Regions from separate parts of the Neobacillus phoenicis genome, predicted to be linked through region 3. Evidence: a T-box and tRNA genes for the amino acid it is inferred to sense, from the RefSeq annotation. Region 3 holds a T-box; the other regions hold tRNA genes.
What was found. The T-box of region 3 lies ahead of argS (arginine--tRNA ligase). A T-box ahead of a tRNA ligase gene usually reads a tRNA of that ligase, here a tRNA-Arg.

Region 1 (5,161 bases), 280 kb from region 3:
AAATCCGGTCGGAAGCAGGGAGGACCATCTCCCAAGGCTAAATACTCCCTAGTGACCGATAGTGAACCAGTACCGTGAGGGAAAGGTGAAAAGCACCCCGGAAGGGGAGTGAAATAGTTCCTGAAACCGTGTGCCTACAAGTAGTTAGAGCCCGTTAATGGGTGATAGCGTGCCTTTTGTAGAATGAACCGGCGAGTTACGATCCCATGCAAGGTTAAGTTGAAGAGACGGAGCCGCAGCGAAAGCGAGTCTGAATAGGGCGAATGAGTATGTGGTCGTAGACCCGAAACCAGGTGATCTACCCATGTCCAGGGTGAAGTCCAGGTAACACTGGATGGAGGCCCGAACCCACGCACGTTGAAAAGTGCGGGGATGAGGTGTGGGTAGCGGAGAAATTCCAATCGAACTTGGAGATAGCTGGTTCTCTCCGAAATAGCTTTAGGGCTAGCCTCACGTAGTTAGAGTCTTGGAGGTAGAGCACTGTTTGGACTAGGGGCCCTCATCGGGTTACCGAATTCAGACAAACTCCGAATGCCAAAGACTTATCCGTGGGAGTCAGACTGCGAGTGATAAGATCCGTAGTCAAAAGGGAAACAGCCCAGACCACCAGCTAAGGTCCCAAAGTTTACGTTAAGTGGAAAAGGATGTGGAGTTGCTTAGACAACCAGGATGTTGGCTTAGAAGCAGCCACCATTTAAAGAGTGCGTAATAGCTCACTGGTCGAGTGACTCTGCGCCGAAAATGTACCGGGGCTAAACGTAACACCGAAGCTGTGGATTGACATCTTAGATGTCAGTGGTAGGAGAGCGTTCTAAGGGCGTTGAAGCTAGACCGTAAGGACTGGTGGAGCGCTTAGAAGTGAGAATGCCGGTATGAGTAGCGAAAGATGAGTGAGAATCTCATCCACCGTATGCCTAAGGTTTCCTGAGGAAGGCTCGTCCGCTCAGGGTTAGTCGGGACCTAAGCCGAGGCCGAAAGGCGTAGGCGATGGACAACAGGTTGATATTCCTGTACCACCTCTTTATCGTTTGAGTGATGGGGGGACGCAGGAGGATAGGGTAAGCGCGCTGTTGGATATGCGCGTCTAAGCAGTTAGGCTGGAAAGTAGGAAAATCCGCTTTCCGTGAAGGCTGAGCTGTGATAGCGAGGGAAATTTAGTACCGAAGTTCCTGATTCCACACTGCCAAGAAAAGCCTCTAGCGAGATAAAAGGTGCCCGTACCGCAAACCGACACAGGTAGGCGAGGAGAGAATCCTAAGGTGAGCGAGAGAACTCTCGTTAAGGAACTCGGCAAAATGACCCCGTAACTTCGGGAGAAGGGGTGCTTTTTGAGGTGAATAGCCTCGAAGAGCCGCAGTGAATAGGCCCAGGCGACTGTTTAGCAAAAACACAGGTCTCTGCGAAGCCGCAAGGCGAAGTATAGGGGCTGACGCCTGCCCGGTGCTGGAAGGTTAAGAGGAGGGGTTAGCGTAAGCGAAGCTCTGAATCGAAGCCCCAGTAAACGGCGGCCGTAACTATAACGGTCCTAAGGTAGCGAAATTCCTTGTCGGGTAAGTTCCGACCCGCACGAAAGGCGTAACGATCTGGGCACTGTCTCAACGAGAGACTCGGTGAAATTATAGTACCTGTGAAGATGCAGGTTACCCGCGACAGGACGGAAAGACCCCGTGGAGCTTTACTGTAGCCTGATATTGAATTTTGGTACAGCTTGTACAGGATAGGTAGGAGCCGTAGAAACCGGAGCGCTAGCTTCGGTGGAGGCGTCGGTGGGATACTACCCTGGCTGTATTGAAATTCTAACCCGCACCCCTTATCGGGGTGGGAGACAGTGTCAGGTGGGCAGTTTGACTGGGGCGGTCGCCTCCTAAAGAGTAACGGAGGCGCCCAAAGGTTCCCTCAGAATGGTTGGAAATCATTCGTAGAGTGTAAAGGCACAAGGGAGCTTGACTGCGAGACCTACAAGTCGAGCAGGGACGAAAGTCGGGCTTAGTGATCCGGTGGTTCCGCATGGAAGGGCCATCGCTCAACGGATAAAAGCTACCCCGGGGATAACAGGCTTATCTCCCCCAAGAGTCCACATCGACGGGGAGGTTTGGCACCTCGATGTCGGCTCATCGCATCCTGGGGCTGTAGTCGGTCCCAAGGGTTGGGCTGTTCGCCCATTAAAGCGGTACGCGAGCTGGGTTCAGAACGTCGTGAGACAGTTCGGTCCCTATCCGTCGTGGGCGCAGGAAATTTGAGAGGAGCTGTCCTTAGTACGAGAGGACCGGGATGGACGCACCGCTGGTGTACCAGTTGTCTTGCCAAAGGCATCGCTGGGTAGCTATGTGCGGACGGGATAAGTGCTGAAAGCATCTAAGCATGAAGCCCCCCTCAAGATGAGATTTCCCATAGCGTCAAGCTAGTAAGAATCCTGAAAGATGATCAGGTTGATAGGTCAGAGGTGGAAGCGTGGTAACATGTGGAGCTGACTGATACTAATCGTTCGAGGACTTAACCAAGTTTTAAGCGAACTCGTTTTTTACAAACACTTCTTCTGCATTATCTAGTTTTGAGAGAACGATCTCTCTAACAAAATAGTCTGGTAACTATGGCGAGAAGGTCACACCCGTTCCCATACCGAACACGGAAGTTAAGCTTCTCAGCGCCGATGGTAGTTGGGACGAAAGTCCCTGTGAGAGTAGGACGTTGCCAGGCTAAACTTTATTTTTTGGCGATTAAGGCGTCAAGATTTAAAGTGGCCCCTTGGTCAAGCGGTTAAGACACCGCCCTTTCACGGCGGTAACACGGGTTCGAATCCCGTAGGGGTCACCATTAGTGGAGGATTAGCTCAGCTGGGAGAGCATCTGCCTTACAAGCAGAGGGTCGGCGGTTCGATCCCGTCATCCTCCACCATATATTTTCTTACTAATGCCGGGGTAGCTCAATTGGTAGAGCAACTGACTTGTAATCAGTAGGTTGGGGGTTCAAGTCCTCTCGCCGGCACCACTTTACTTTTCTATTTATACGCGCCCGTAGCTCAATTGGATAGAGCGTCTGACTACGGATCAGAAGGTTATGGGTTCGACTCCTTTCGGGCGCGCCATTATATTTCGGGAAGTAGCTCAGCTTGGTAGAGCACTTGGTTTGGGACCAAGGGGTCGCAGGTTCGAATCCTGTCTTCCCGACCAGTCCGAACTATTTTTAAAATTTTGGGGCCTTAGCTCAGCTGGGAGAGCGCCTGCTTTGCACGCAGGAGGTCAGCGGTTCGATCCCGCTAGGCTCCACCATAATTTAATTATATATTTGGCGGTGTAGCTCAGCTGGCTAGAGCGTACGGTTCATACCCGTAAGGTCGGGGGTTCGATCCCCTCCGCCGCTACCATATATGTACGGAGGAATACCCAAGTCCGGCTGAAGGGATCGGTCTTGAAAACCGACAGGCGGGTTAAACCGCGCGGGGGTTCGAATCCCTCTTCCTCCGCCATATTTTTTACAAAATAATATTTCTATTGTCGCGGGGTGGAGCAGTCCGGTAGCTCGTCGGGCTCATAACCCGAAGGTCGCAGGTTCAAATCCTGTCCCCGCAATATGGTCCGGTAGTTCAGTTGGTTAGAATGCCTGCCTGTCACGCAGGAGGTCGCGGGTTCGAGTCCCGTCCGGACCGCCATTTTTTCTAGATAATTAATTCTAAATACGCGGGTGTAGTTTACTGGTAAAACCTCAGCCTTCCAAGCTGATGTAGTGGGTTCGATTCCCATCACCCGCTCCATTTAGGGGCCTATAGCTCAGCTGGTTAGAGCGCACGCCTGATAAGCGTGAGGTCGATGGTTCGAGTCCATTTAGGCCCACTATAATAGAAAAAAGCGATTGCTAACAAGCAGTCGTTTTTTTGTTGGTTTTGTTAACTCCTAGATTTATGATACTTCAAGTAAATCCTTTTCTCTTTCTACCTCTAATGCTGATACAATGTAAGCAAACCCATTCATTAAAAAGTAAATAACATTGGACTGAGCCCGTTCATTTTCTCCTAAATAGGTATTTGCGATAATGGTAACAGAGTATAAAACGACAAAAAACAAAGCAATTCTATTGAAAATAATCATTCAACCGGCTCCTTTTTTAGGATTCTTATTTTAATCATATTTGTTATTAGCGTATCTTATGCAAGCTACATCCCCATTGCCTATTCAACAGTCAAAATTATGAAAGAAGAAAGGAGCATAACCATATGTCATTTTCTTTCGATCACTTAGTTATTTTTCTAAAAAAACCTGAGGAAGCTATACAGCCTTTGAACGAGAAAAGAATTCATGCAATCAATGGAGGCCATCACGAAAAGTGGGGAACCTATAACTCTTTATCCTACTTTGGGTTAAGTTATATTGAGTTTTTAGGAATCGAAGATTTAACAATCGCTGAGAAACAAGAAAACAATCGGCTAGTTACAGAAATCGTGGAGCGTCTCTCTAGACAAGGGCAAGAGGGTCCTGCAAAAATAGCGGTTCGAACAAGAGGAATTCAACAATTATCAGCTAGTCTCAAAGCAGAGGGATATATTGTATATGGTCCATACCCTGGTGAACGAGTTCGGGCGGATGGTCAAATCATTAAGTGGTCACTCTTATTTCTTGAAAATGAACCCAATGAACTTACTATGCCCTTTTTCATCGATTGGGAGAAGTCGGATGAGGAGAGGCTGGTAGAATTAAAGGAGCAGGGATTAATAAATAGACACCCATTAGAAAATCTTGCATTTGAAAGTGTAGGATTTGTGGTACATGACTTAGAAAAAAGCATAACTAAGTGGGGGAATTTATTAAACCTTGAGCCAGGTGAGGAGTTTCTAGACGCAGCCATGAACGCCAGATGCAGAAAACTAAATCTCTCAGGCACAAGTCTTTTGTTCTGTGCACCAATTGGAGAGGGATTAGCAAAAAAGGTATTAGAAGAAAAAGGAGAAACGCCTTTTCTAATAAGTCTTGAGGGAATCAATCAACCGGATCATCTTGAGATGTTTGGTGGGATATGGAGATTATAGATCCAAGAATGTGTGTTGAAGGTAAACCATGGCGGTTTGCCTTTTTGTATGCATGTTGGTAAGGATGATTACTTTTTCAAAGGAGATACTACAAGTATCAGTCATAGTTGAAGGAGTGGCCTTGATGGATTTACAAAGTGG
Region 2 (5,161 bases), 490 kb from region 3:
AGCCGAGGCCGAAAGGCGTAGGCGATGGACAACAGGTTGATATTCCTGTACCACCTCTTTATCGTTTGAGTGATGGGGGGACGCAGGAGGATAGGGTAAGCGCGCTGTTGGATATGCGCGTCTAAGCAGTTAGGCTGGAAAGTAGGAAAATCCGCTTTCCGTGAAGGCTGAGCTGTGATAGCGAGGGAAATTTAGTACCGAAGTTCCTGATTCCACACTGCCAAGAAAAGCCTCTAGCGAGATAAAAGGTGCCCGTACCGCAAACCGACACAGGTAGGCGAGGAGAGAATCCTAAGGTGAGCGAGAGAACTCTCGTTAAGGAACTCGGCAAAATGACCCCGTAACTTCGGGAGAAGGGGTGCTTTTTGAGGTGAATAGCCTCGAAGAGCCGCAGTGAATAGGCCCAGGCGACTGTTTAGCAAAAACACAGGTCTCTGCGAAGCCGCAAGGCGAAGTATAGGGGCTGACGCCTGCCCGGTGCTGGAAGGTTAAGAGGAGGGGTTAGCGCAAGCGAAGCTCTGAATCGAAGCCCCAGTAAACGGCGGCCGTAACTATAACGGTCCTAAGGTAGCGAAATTCCTTGTCGGGTAAGTTCCGACCCGCACGAAAGGCGTAACGATCTGGGCACTGTCTCAACGAGAGACTCGGTGAAATTATAGTACCTGTGAAGATGCAGGTTACCCGCGACAGGACGGAAAGACCCCGTGGAGCTTTACTGTAGCCTGATATTGAATTTTGGTACAGCTTGTACAGGATAGGTAGGAGCCGTAGAAACCGGAGCGCTAGCTTCGGTGGAGGCGTCGGTGGGATACTACCCTGGCTGTATTGAAATTCTAACCCGCACCCCTTATCGGGGTGGGAGACAGTGTCAGGTGGGCAGTTTGACTGGGGCGGTCGCCTCCTAAAGAGTAACGGAGGCGCCCAAAGGTTCCCTCAGAATGGTTGGAAATCATTCGTAGAGTGTAAAGGCACAAGGGAGCTTGACTGCGAGACCTACAAGTCGAGCAGGGACGAAAGTCGGGCTTAGTGATCCGGTGGTTCCGCATGGAAGGGCCATCGCTCAACGGATAAAAGCTACCCCGGGGATAACAGGCTTATCTCCCCCAAGAGTCCACATCGACGGGGAGGTTTGGCACCTCGATGTCGGCTCATCGCATCCTGGGGCTGTAGTCGGTCCCAAGGGTTGGGCTGTTCGCCCATTAAAGCGGTACGCGAGCTGGGTTCAGAACGTCGTGAGACAGTTCGGTCCCTATCCGTCGTGGGCGCAGGAAATTTGAGAGGAGCTGTCCTTAGTACGAGAGGACCGGGATGGACGCACCGCTGGTGTACCAGTTGTCTTGCCAAAGGCATCGCTGGGTAGCTATGTGCGGACGGGATAAGTGCTGAAAGCATCTAAGCATGAAGCCCCCCTCAAGATGAGATTTCCCATAGCGTCAAGCTAGTAAGAACCCTGAAAGATGATCAGGTTGATAGGTCAGAGGTGGAAGCGTGGTAACATGTGGAGCTGACTGATACTAATCGTTCGAGGACTTAACCAATTTTTAAAGCGAACTCGTTTTTTACAAACACTTCTTCTACATTATCTAGTTTTGAGAGAACGATCTCTCTAACAAAATAGGTCTGGTAGCTATGGCGAGAAGGTCACACCCGTTCCCATACCGAACACGGAAGTTAAGCTTCTCAGCGCCGATGGTAGTTGGGACGAAAGTCCCTGTGAGAGTAGGACGTTGCCAGGCCAGCCCCAATAGGGGCTATTATTTTTGTCAAAATTCCATCTGGCCCCTTGGTCAAGCGGTTAAGACACCGCCCTTTCACGGCGGTAACACGGGTTCGAATCCCGTAGGGGTCACCATTTTGGAGGATTAGCTCAGCTGGGAGAGCATCTGCCTTACAAGCAGAGGGTCGGCGGTTCGATCCCGTCATCCTCCACCATATATTTTTGTACGAGCCATTAGCTCAGTTGGTAGAGCAGATTGCGAACTTCTTCGAGTCAGCTTCTGCGGGCAATCTGCGAGAAAGAACGTGAATTCTTTTGAGCATCTGATTTACCACAATAAAAGATTAGTGAAACATCTATGTACGAGCCATTAGCTCAGTTGGTAGAGCACGATCGAATATGCTTCTAAGAAATAGCATCAGGGCACACGCCGAGCTGCTACTTGAATAAGCTTACTGAGGCGGGGGCATCCGTCGCAAATCAAAGATTAGTGAATTATCTTAATTCGAGAGCCATTAGCTCAGTTGGTAGAGCATCTGACTTTTAATCAGAGGGTCGAAGGTTCGAGTCCTTCATGGCTCACCATTTTAAAGAATTTAGCGGGTGTGGCGGAATTGGCAGACGCACCAGACTTAGGATCTGGCGCCGCAAGGCGTGGGGGTTCGACTCCCTTCACCCGCACCATTTAATTTTACATGCGGAAGTAGTTCAGTGGTAGAACACCACCTTGCCAAGGTGGGGGTCGCGGGTTCGAATCCCGTCTTCCGCTCTCATATTGCCGGGGTGGCGGAACTGGCAGACGCACAGGACTTAAAATCCTGCGGTAGGTGACTACCGTACCGGTTCGATTCCGGTCCTCGGCACCACTTTTAATATAATGCGCCCGTAGCTCAATTGGATAGAGCGTCTGACTACGGATCAGAAGGTTATGGGTTCGACTCCTTTCGGGCGCGCCATATTTTACGGGAAGTAGCTCAGCTTGGTAGAGCACTTGGTTTGGGACCAAGGGGTCGCAGGTTCGAATCCTGTCTTCCCGACCAGTCAGAACTATTTTTCTAATATGGGGCCTTAGCTCAGCTGGGAGAGCGCCTGCTTTGCACGCAGGAGGTCAGCGGTTCGATCCCGCTAGGCTCCATCTATATATAATTGAAATGGCGGTGTAGCTCAGCTGGCTAGAGCGTACGGTTCATACCCGTAAGGTCGGGGGTTCGATCCCCTCCGCCGCTATATAATATGGAGGAATACCCAAGTCCGGCTGAAGGGATCGGTCTTGAAAACCGACAGGCGGGTTAAACCGCGCGGGGGTTCGAATCCCTCTTCCTCCGCCATATCTCTTTTCAAATTATATTGTTGTCGCGGGGTGGAGCACGTTCGAATAAACTTCTTCGAATAATCTACAGCGCAACGATTGAGCCACAGCTTGAATAGGCTTTCCGAAATCGGGGCGGTCTTAACACATGGTGCATGCTCAAAATTAAATAGTTTTTTACCGTCGCGGGGTGGAGCAGTCTGGTAGCTCGTCGGGCTCATAACCCGAAGGTCGCAGGTTCAAATCCTGTCCCCGCAATATGGTCCGGTAGTTCAGTTGGTTAGAATGCCTGCCTGTCACGCAGGAGGTCGCGGGTTCGAGTCCCGTCCGGACCGCCATTTTTATTCCAGTAGTTAACTCTACTGTTTGATATATATTTTTTGGCTCATTATTTGGCTCAGTAGCTCAGTCGGTAGAGCAGATTGCTCACATCCTGATTACGCTTCTGCGGCAATCTGCGAAAAAGAACGGAAGTTCTTTTGAGCAAAGGACCTTTTCTTAATAAAAGATTAGGGAATATTTTAATATGGCTCAGTAGCTCAGTCGGTAGAGCAAAGGACTGAAAATCCTTGTGTCGGCGGTTCGATTCCGTCCTGAGCCACCTTTTATTTTTATGAAACAATTTAATGTGGAGGGGTAGCGAAGTGGCTAAACGCGGCGGACTGTAAATCCGCTCCCTCCGGGTTCGGCGGTTCGAATCCGTCCCCCTCCACCAAATTATGGCGATTGTGGCGAAGTGGTTAACGCACCTGATTGTGGTTCAGGCATTCGTGGGTTCGATTCCCATCAGTCGCCCCATTTATTATATTATTGGGCTATAGCCAAGCGGTAAGGCATCGCACTTTGACTGCGACATGCGTTGGTTCAAATCCAGCTAGCCCAGTCATGGCAGCATAGCCAAGTGGTAAGGCAGAGGTCTGCAAAACCTTTATCCCCGGTTCAAATCCGGGTGTTGCCTCCAAACATGCGGGTGTAGTTTAATGGTAAAACCTCAGCCTTCCAAGCTGATGTCGTGAGTTCGATTCTCATCACCCGCTCCAATGGGCCTATAGCTCAGCTGGTTAGAGCGCACGCCTGATAAGCGTGAGGTCGATGGTTCGAGTCCATTTAGGCCCACCATACTCTATACTGTTGTTCCGCAGTAGCTCAGTGGTAGAGCTATCGGCTGTTAACCGATCGGTCGTAGGTTCGAGTCCTACCTGCGGAGCCATTTTTTATTTTATGGGCAGGTTTTCTTGAGGCTGAAGAGTTACAGTTCTCACTTTCCGCTGTCAATACATATCTTAATGCGCCTTTAGCTCAGCTGGATAGAGCATACGCCTTCTAAGCGTACGGTCAGAGGTTCGAATCCTCTAAGGCGCGTAAAAACTAGAAAACGCTAAATTTAGCGTTTTTTTTATGCTCTTTTTTGACGTAGAGGGCACACAGTGATGGACCTCGTGGCGCTTAAGACCGCCTTGATGGGAAAAAAGCAAACAGGATCTTTAGGAATACACTTCCCGAATCCTCTTATCGACCGGTTTGAAGAATATATCATCCACTTTCCGCAGGATATCGTCCACTTTTTAAAATTTATCGTCCACTTTTGACCTCATATCGTCCAGTTCCAACACTTATCGTCCACTACACACTAAAATCGTGGGGACAAATAATTAGGCAAAAAACACCAAAACCGTCCCCATGGATCATAGCTGGGGACAGTCCCCCGCTACTTTAAAGCGCCGGGGGACTGTCCCCAAAAATTTGTTTTTAATTTCTTCGTCCAAATGAACTTTGTTTCGGTCTAATAGTGTAAAGAGAAAAAAGGGGTGAGGAAATGACCTTTTCTGCCAATGATGGAATCCTAAATGAGAAGTTGTTTATTAGCTTATTTGAAACACATAAAGATTCCATTTATCGAATGGCCTATATGTATATGAAGAATCAAGCGGACTCACTGGATATCGTCCAGGAGGTTGCCTACCGGGCGTTTAAAAACAGGAACAGTTTAAAGGAATTGAATTATTTTAAGACATGGATCTTGAAAATCACTATCAATGCATCCATTGACGTTTTAAGAAAGAAACAAAAAGTTGTCGAGCTGCCATTCACTAGAGAAGTAGGAACGCAGCAGACAGAGGACAGATATTCCGATT
Region 3 (5,161 bases):
CTGACCTTCTTATTTTACTTGAACTGCTTTAATCATTCGCTTCATTGCTTGTATTTGCCCCAGATGTAGGGATTCATGAAAAATAGCAAAGCTGGTTAACTCGCCAAAGGTCTCTTGACCTAGGAATGGCGTTTTTAGCTTGGCATCAAAACTTTCTACTGAAATTTCTTTGATTCTACCCAGTTGTTCATTTAACTGCTCTACCAACACCTGTACGGATGGAACTTCCCCCTGCCAATCAGCTGGTTTCGTTCCATTTCCAAATAGCTCTACGTAGTTCGCTGGTAAATGGGTTGATTTCTTCGGGAAGCCAAACATAAATTGCTCTGCCACTGTTAGAACATGACCGACATGCCAATGAAGGGTATTGTTGAAACCTTCTGGTTGAACATCTACCATACTTTCATCTAGTGATTCCACTGTTTTCACAAAATACCTTCTTGCTACCTCATAGCCTTTAAATAACACTTCACTCATTTCATTGCCCTCCCTTTGTCCATATCTCTATTTTATTACATTTCCTCAGGTGCTTCTATTCCTAATAAACGCAGGCCTTCCTTTAGAACAACGGTGACTGCCAAGACAAGCGCCAATCGAGACTGCTTCGCTTGATTTTCTTCTAAGATTTTCACCTCAGCATAGTACTTATTGAAAGCCTGGGCAAGGTCAACACTGTATTTCGCTACTTGTGATGGGTCAAAATTCTCACAGGCTCTTTTAATCGCTGGTGCAAATTCCATTAGCAGGCTTGTCACCTTCCATTCCTTCTCCCAGGAATAATCATATGCTAGGAAATCCATTTTAGAATACCCGTTTCCTTTTCTTAGAATGGAACACGCCCGAGCATAGGTATATTGGAGATAAGGTCCTGTTTCCCCTTCAAAACGAAGCATTTCCTCCAATGAAAACTCAATATCATTCATTCTGTTGTTCTTTAGGTCATGAAAAATAACTGCTCCAACACCCACTTGTTTTGCTACTTCATCTTTGTTCTCAAGGTTTGGATTTTTCTCCTCAATATTCTGTCTTGCCATCGCAATCGATTCATTTAGGACTTCTTCTAATAAAACAACCTTCCCTTTACGAGTGGACATCTTCTTGCCGTCTTTTAGCATCATCCCGAATGGAACATGGACCATTTTTCCTGCCCATTCATAACCCATTTTCCCTAACACAGCAATTAATTGTTTGAAATGAAGACTTTGTTCATGTCCTACGACATAAAGGGATTGGACAAAGTCGTAGTTTTCTTTACGATAGAGGGCGGCTGCTAAGTCCCGTGTGGCATAAAGTGTTGCCCCGTCGGATTTTTTAATTAAGCACGGCGGCAGTTGCTCCTCCGTTAGTTCCACCACCTGCGCTTGGTCAGATTCTACTAATAACTGCTTCTCCTCTAGGAGCTTTACAATTCGATCCATTTTATCATTATAAAAAGCTTCTCCTGCGAATGAATCGAACTGAACGTTCATTAGCTCATAAATTCTTGAGAATTCCTTCAGTGACTCGTCACGGAACCATTGCCAAAGCTTTAACGCCTCTTCGTCTCCGTCTTCAAGCCGCTTAAACCAGCTTCGTCCCTGGTCTTCCAGTGCTGAATTGTTCTCTGCTTCTTCATGGAACTTAATATACAGCTGTAACAGTTCTTTAATCGGATTTTGTTTGACCTTCTCAGACTCTCCCCAAAGCTTATAGGCAGTAATTAACTTCCCAAACTGTGTGCCCCAGTCACCAAGGTGGTTAATCTTAATTGGTTGGTATCCACATTTTTCAACAATGTGAGCGAGCGCATTGCCGATGACAGTGGAGCGTAAATGCCCCATTGAAAAAGGCTTAGCGATATTCGGTGAGGACATATCAATGGTGACATTGCCGTCGCCAAAATCCTGTGATCCGAATTGTTCACGTTGTGTGAGGACTTCACTGATTACTTTTTTCGAAACAAGCTTTTTATTTAAAAAGATATTGAGATAGGCTCCTACCACTTCTACTTTTTCAAATGTGGCTGACTGGATTTTCTCACTTAATTCCTGTGCAATGAGGTTTGGTGATTTACGTTTTAGCTTAGCTAGTGTAAAGCATGGAAAGGCAAGATCGCCGTGTTGTGTGTTTTTAGGTTTTTCAATCATGAGTTCCAGTTCGTTTAATGAAATTTCTTGATCAAGCAGTTCGTAAAGAATCGATGCAAGCTCTTTTTTAAAATTCATTCTGAAGACCTCCTAATTTATCTTTAAACTGTAGTAAACTTGGATGTTCCGCTCCAGGTACTTCGCTTTCCGCGGGCGTGCCGGGGAGCCTCCTCGTCGCTTTGCTCCTGCGGGGTCTCCCCTGCCCCGTACTCCCGCAGGAGTCTTCGTACCTTCCGCTACAATTTCATGCCTATCTTTAAATAACAAAAAACCCCCGTCTCTATAAAAGAGACGAGAGTTGAATTTCCCGCGGTACCACTCTAATTGTTCGTATTGAACCAGCTTTCCCTTGGTAACGGAGAATTCTCCGGCAAGCCCTACTCCATTCGGGTCCACATCTCAAAAGTGCGCTTCATTATCTATTCCGTATCAGGCTTCCACCATCCCTGACTCGCTGCAACATCCTAGGTAACTACTCTCTTTTTCATTGACTTTTCCGACTTTATTACCAGTTATTATACTGGAAGGAAAAGGATTTTTCCACTGAATACTGATTATTTTTTTTAATAAGGAAATTCTATACCTAAAGGAGGGATTTACTTGGCTAGAAGAAGAAATAAAATACTCGTTCCTGAGGCACGGAGCGGCTTAGATGCCCTTAAGGCAAAGGTGGTTCAATCACAAAGCCCGGATGAAGCGAAGTTTGAAGCTGCAGAAGAGGTCGGGGTGCCTTTACAAAGAGGTTATAACGGGAAGCTTACCTCTGAACAGGCAGGAAAAGTGGGCGGAAGGCTTGGAGGCAGCATGGTCCGCGAACTGGTCAAAATGGCACAGGAAAACCTAACGAAGAAAAAGTAAATGTGTCTAAGGGGGTCAGACCCCATTTTTCGGTCTGACCTCCTTATTTTTGAAAAAAAGTTTGACAATTTTGTGACAATTGATAGAATATTCTTAACAAGGAGTTGATAATGATGCGTGAAATACATTTAAAAAGCATTTTTACTTTTAAACGGACTGCTATTTTCGGGAGTTTGTTAGGCATTATTCTTATTTTGTCCGGACAATTTGTAAACGGTTCCAGTAATGCTTATTTTTTAACTGCTCTTGGATTTGGTATCCTGTTAGGGTCTGTAGTCAATTACCTGTTTGGAACCTTTTTAAGTTTAATGGAAGAATACACTGCCAACAGCAAGGTGGCTCCTAATAAGATACAATAATAAAAAAGACTTGTGGCTGCACAAGTCTTTTTTATATGGAGAGGCCTTTTAAAAAGAATACCTTAATCACTTCCGCTATTTGTTCAGAACTTAGTGGTTCGTGATGTCGCTCCCAATCAGAAACAAGAGCGATGTACATTTTTAAAAGAAGGAAGCTCGTTAACTCGATATTTGTGGCAGGTATAGATCCCTTATCAATGGCAACCTCAATTTTCCCCTTTAAATAAGTGATAATCTCTTTTTCTACATGCTGTAACATTTCCGAAACCGCAATAGTTCCCATTTCCGCTTCCTCTTGGACGAGCTTAATCATCAGCTGGTGCTGTGAACGGAATTCTAATAAGCGATAGAGGGCTCGATGAACTTTTTCCGTAAACGGCAGATCCGGTTGAATCACTGCCTCTGCTTCTGCTATCATTTCTTTTACCAGCGTGGAAATGATTTCTTCGAATAATTCTTCTTTATTTTTAAAAAAGGTATAGATGGTTCCTTTCCCCACATTAGCGAGCTTCGCCACCTGGTCCATGGTTGTTGCTTTGTAGCCAAATAATGAAAAAGACTTGGTTGCAGCCTCCACTATCATTTTTCTTCTATCGGGTGCCATTCAGCTCTCTCTCCTTTTTGACTATTTTAGTTCTACGGTCATATAGATAAATTTACTATAGCACAGCTTTATAGCGGTTTCAAACCTCTGGGAATTTGTTTGGAATTATGACAAAACATGACCAAATAATATACTGGTCATGTTTTTTTGATTTTTTATGCTAGGTTTCGGGCCATTCCTCGTTTTAAATCAACAAAGATTTCTGCGAATACCGGATCCCATTGGGTACCTTTTCCTTCATGAATAATCGTTAACGCTTTGTCGATTGGCATCCCACTACGGTAAGGACGATTGGAGGTCATCGCATCAAAAGCATCCGCAACCGCAATGATTCTCCCAAACAGAGGAATCTTCTCACCACTTAAGCCCTTAGGGTAGCCCTTACCATCATATCGCTCATGATGGTACAGCACCCCTTCTACTACAGGTTGAAGGTCAGAAAATCCCTGTACTTGTTTAATAATATTTCTACCTATTTCAGGATGTCTTTTAATTGCTGCGTATTCCTCATCTGTTAATTTTCCATCCTTTAAGAGGATTCGGTCCGCAACTCCAATTTTTCCAATATCGTGTAGAAGTGCCGAGGTTTTCAAAAGCATTAGTTCTTCCTCATTTAATCCTGCTTTCTCTCCAATTTCTAGTGAATAAGCAGCAACTCGGGTAGAATGCCCAAAGGTATATTGGTCCCTCGCATCTAATGCAGCTGTCATACTCTCTAAAAAACTCGCAAACATCGCCTTGTTTTTTTCATCGCGAGCCTGAATCGCCTCCACCATATGATTGAATCCATTTACAAGCCCTGCAAACTCATCGGAGTACAACGCATCCGTTTTTACCAAAGAGCCTTCCTGGACCTCTTTCATAGAGTCCCTAAGCTGGTCAATTGGCTGATGGACATCAAGAAACAGCAGCTTGGCTCCATAGTAGGCAAAGATAAGACCCAGCACAATAATAACGGCTGCCCAACTCCAGAAGCTTTGGCTTGAGTTTTCTGCAATACCCAGTTTTACTTGTGTAGCTAACCCAAATAAAAGAATCGGAAACACGGAAATGTAAAGGAAGCTGAATTGAAACTTGCGCTTAATCGAAAGAACCATTTTCCCTTTCAGCGTATGCTTATCTCCAAATTGCTTGATAGCCATCTGCTCCACTTTTTTTAATAAGGGCTGAACGGCTTTAATAGCCAAGAAGAACTCAATAATTCCGTGCATTCC

Region 1: it encodes a tRNA-Arg, which carries the amino acid that the T-box ahead of argS (arginine--tRNA ligase) is inferred to sense. The anticodon was not compared.
Region 2: it encodes a tRNA-Arg, which carries the amino acid that the T-box ahead of argS (arginine--tRNA ligase) is inferred to sense. The anticodon was not compared.

Annotation. Positions count from the first base shown of each region.
Region 1 covers NZ_CP154847.1:5,347,338-5,352,498, reverse strand. Annotated here, with positions in the region: rRNA gene AA0X95_RS27325 (23S ribosomal RNA) at 1-2,501, shown strand, start outside; rRNA gene rrf (5S ribosomal RNA) at 2,581-2,697, shown strand; tRNA gene AA0X95_RS27315 (tRNA-Glu) at 2,740-2,814, shown strand; tRNA gene AA0X95_RS27310 (tRNA-Val) at 2,820-2,895, shown strand; tRNA gene AA0X95_RS27305 (tRNA-Thr) at 2,913-2,988, shown strand; tRNA gene AA0X95_RS27300 (tRNA-Arg) at 3,009-3,085, shown strand; tRNA gene AA0X95_RS27295 (tRNA-Pro) at 3,094-3,170, shown strand; tRNA gene AA0X95_RS27290 (tRNA-Ala) at 3,194-3,269, shown strand; tRNA gene AA0X95_RS27285 (tRNA-Met) at 3,288-3,364, shown strand; tRNA gene AA0X95_RS27280 (tRNA-Ser) at 3,374-3,466, shown strand; tRNA gene AA0X95_RS27275 (tRNA-Met) at 3,496-3,569, shown strand; tRNA gene AA0X95_RS27270 (tRNA-Asp) at 3,573-3,649, shown strand; tRNA gene AA0X95_RS27265 (tRNA-Gly) at 3,678-3,751, shown strand; tRNA gene AA0X95_RS27260 (tRNA-Ile) at 3,757-3,830, shown strand; gene AA0X95_RS27255 (hypothetical protein) at 3,897-4,085, opposite strand; gene AA0X95_RS27250 (VOC family protein) at 4,211-5,020, shown strand; gene AA0X95_RS27245 (NAD(P)/FAD-dependent oxidoreductase) at 5,145-5,161, shown strand, end outside.
Region 2 covers NZ_CP154847.1:750,734-755,894, forward strand. Annotated here, with positions in the region: rRNA gene AA0X95_RS03860 (23S ribosomal RNA) at 1-1,538, shown strand, start outside; rRNA gene rrf (5S ribosomal RNA) at 1,620-1,736, shown strand; tRNA gene AA0X95_RS03870 (tRNA-Glu) at 1,778-1,852, shown strand; tRNA gene AA0X95_RS03875 (tRNA-Val) at 1,857-1,932, shown strand; tRNA gene AA0X95_RS03880 (tRNA-Lys) at 2,227-2,302, shown strand; tRNA gene AA0X95_RS03885 (tRNA-Leu) at 2,317-2,401, shown strand; tRNA gene AA0X95_RS03890 (tRNA-Gly) at 2,415-2,486, shown strand; tRNA gene AA0X95_RS03895 (tRNA-Leu) at 2,495-2,583, shown strand; tRNA gene AA0X95_RS03900 (tRNA-Arg) at 2,597-2,673, shown strand; tRNA gene AA0X95_RS03905 (tRNA-Pro) at 2,681-2,757, shown strand; tRNA gene AA0X95_RS03910 (tRNA-Ala) at 2,780-2,852, shown strand; tRNA gene AA0X95_RS03915 (tRNA-Met) at 2,871-2,944, shown strand; tRNA gene AA0X95_RS03920 (tRNA-Ser) at 2,953-3,045, shown strand; tRNA gene AA0X95_RS03925 (tRNA-Met) at 3,211-3,284, shown strand; tRNA gene AA0X95_RS03930 (tRNA-Asp) at 3,288-3,364, shown strand; tRNA gene AA0X95_RS03935 (tRNA-Phe) at 3,555-3,627, shown strand; tRNA gene AA0X95_RS03940 (tRNA-Tyr) at 3,657-3,741, shown strand; tRNA gene AA0X95_RS03945 (tRNA-His) at 3,749-3,824, shown strand; tRNA gene AA0X95_RS03950 (tRNA-Gln) at 3,838-3,909, shown strand; tRNA gene AA0X95_RS03955 (tRNA-Cys) at 3,914-3,987, shown strand; tRNA gene AA0X95_RS03960 (tRNA-Gly) at 3,993-4,066, shown strand; tRNA gene AA0X95_RS03965 (tRNA-Ile) at 4,069-4,145, shown strand; tRNA gene AA0X95_RS03970 (tRNA-Asn) at 4,162-4,236, shown strand; tRNA gene AA0X95_RS03975 (tRNA-Arg) at 4,315-4,388, shown strand; gene AA0X95_RS03980 (sigma-70 family RNA polymerase sigma factor) at 4,843-5,161, shown strand, end outside.
Region 3 covers NZ_CP154847.1:264,265-269,425, forward strand. Annotated here, with positions in the region: gene AA0X95_RS01280 (DinB family protein) at 10-477, opposite strand; gene argS (arginine--tRNA ligase) at 513-2,204, opposite strand; T-box leader at 2,411-2,623, opposite strand; gene AA0X95_RS01290 (small, acid-soluble spore protein, alpha/beta type) at 2,727-2,984, shown strand; gene AA0X95_RS01295 (hypothetical protein) at 3,095-3,343, shown strand; gene AA0X95_RS01300 (TetR/AcrR family transcriptional regulator) at 3,375-3,947, opposite strand; gene AA0X95_RS01305 (HD domain-containing phosphohydrolase) at 4,103-5,161, opposite strand, start outside.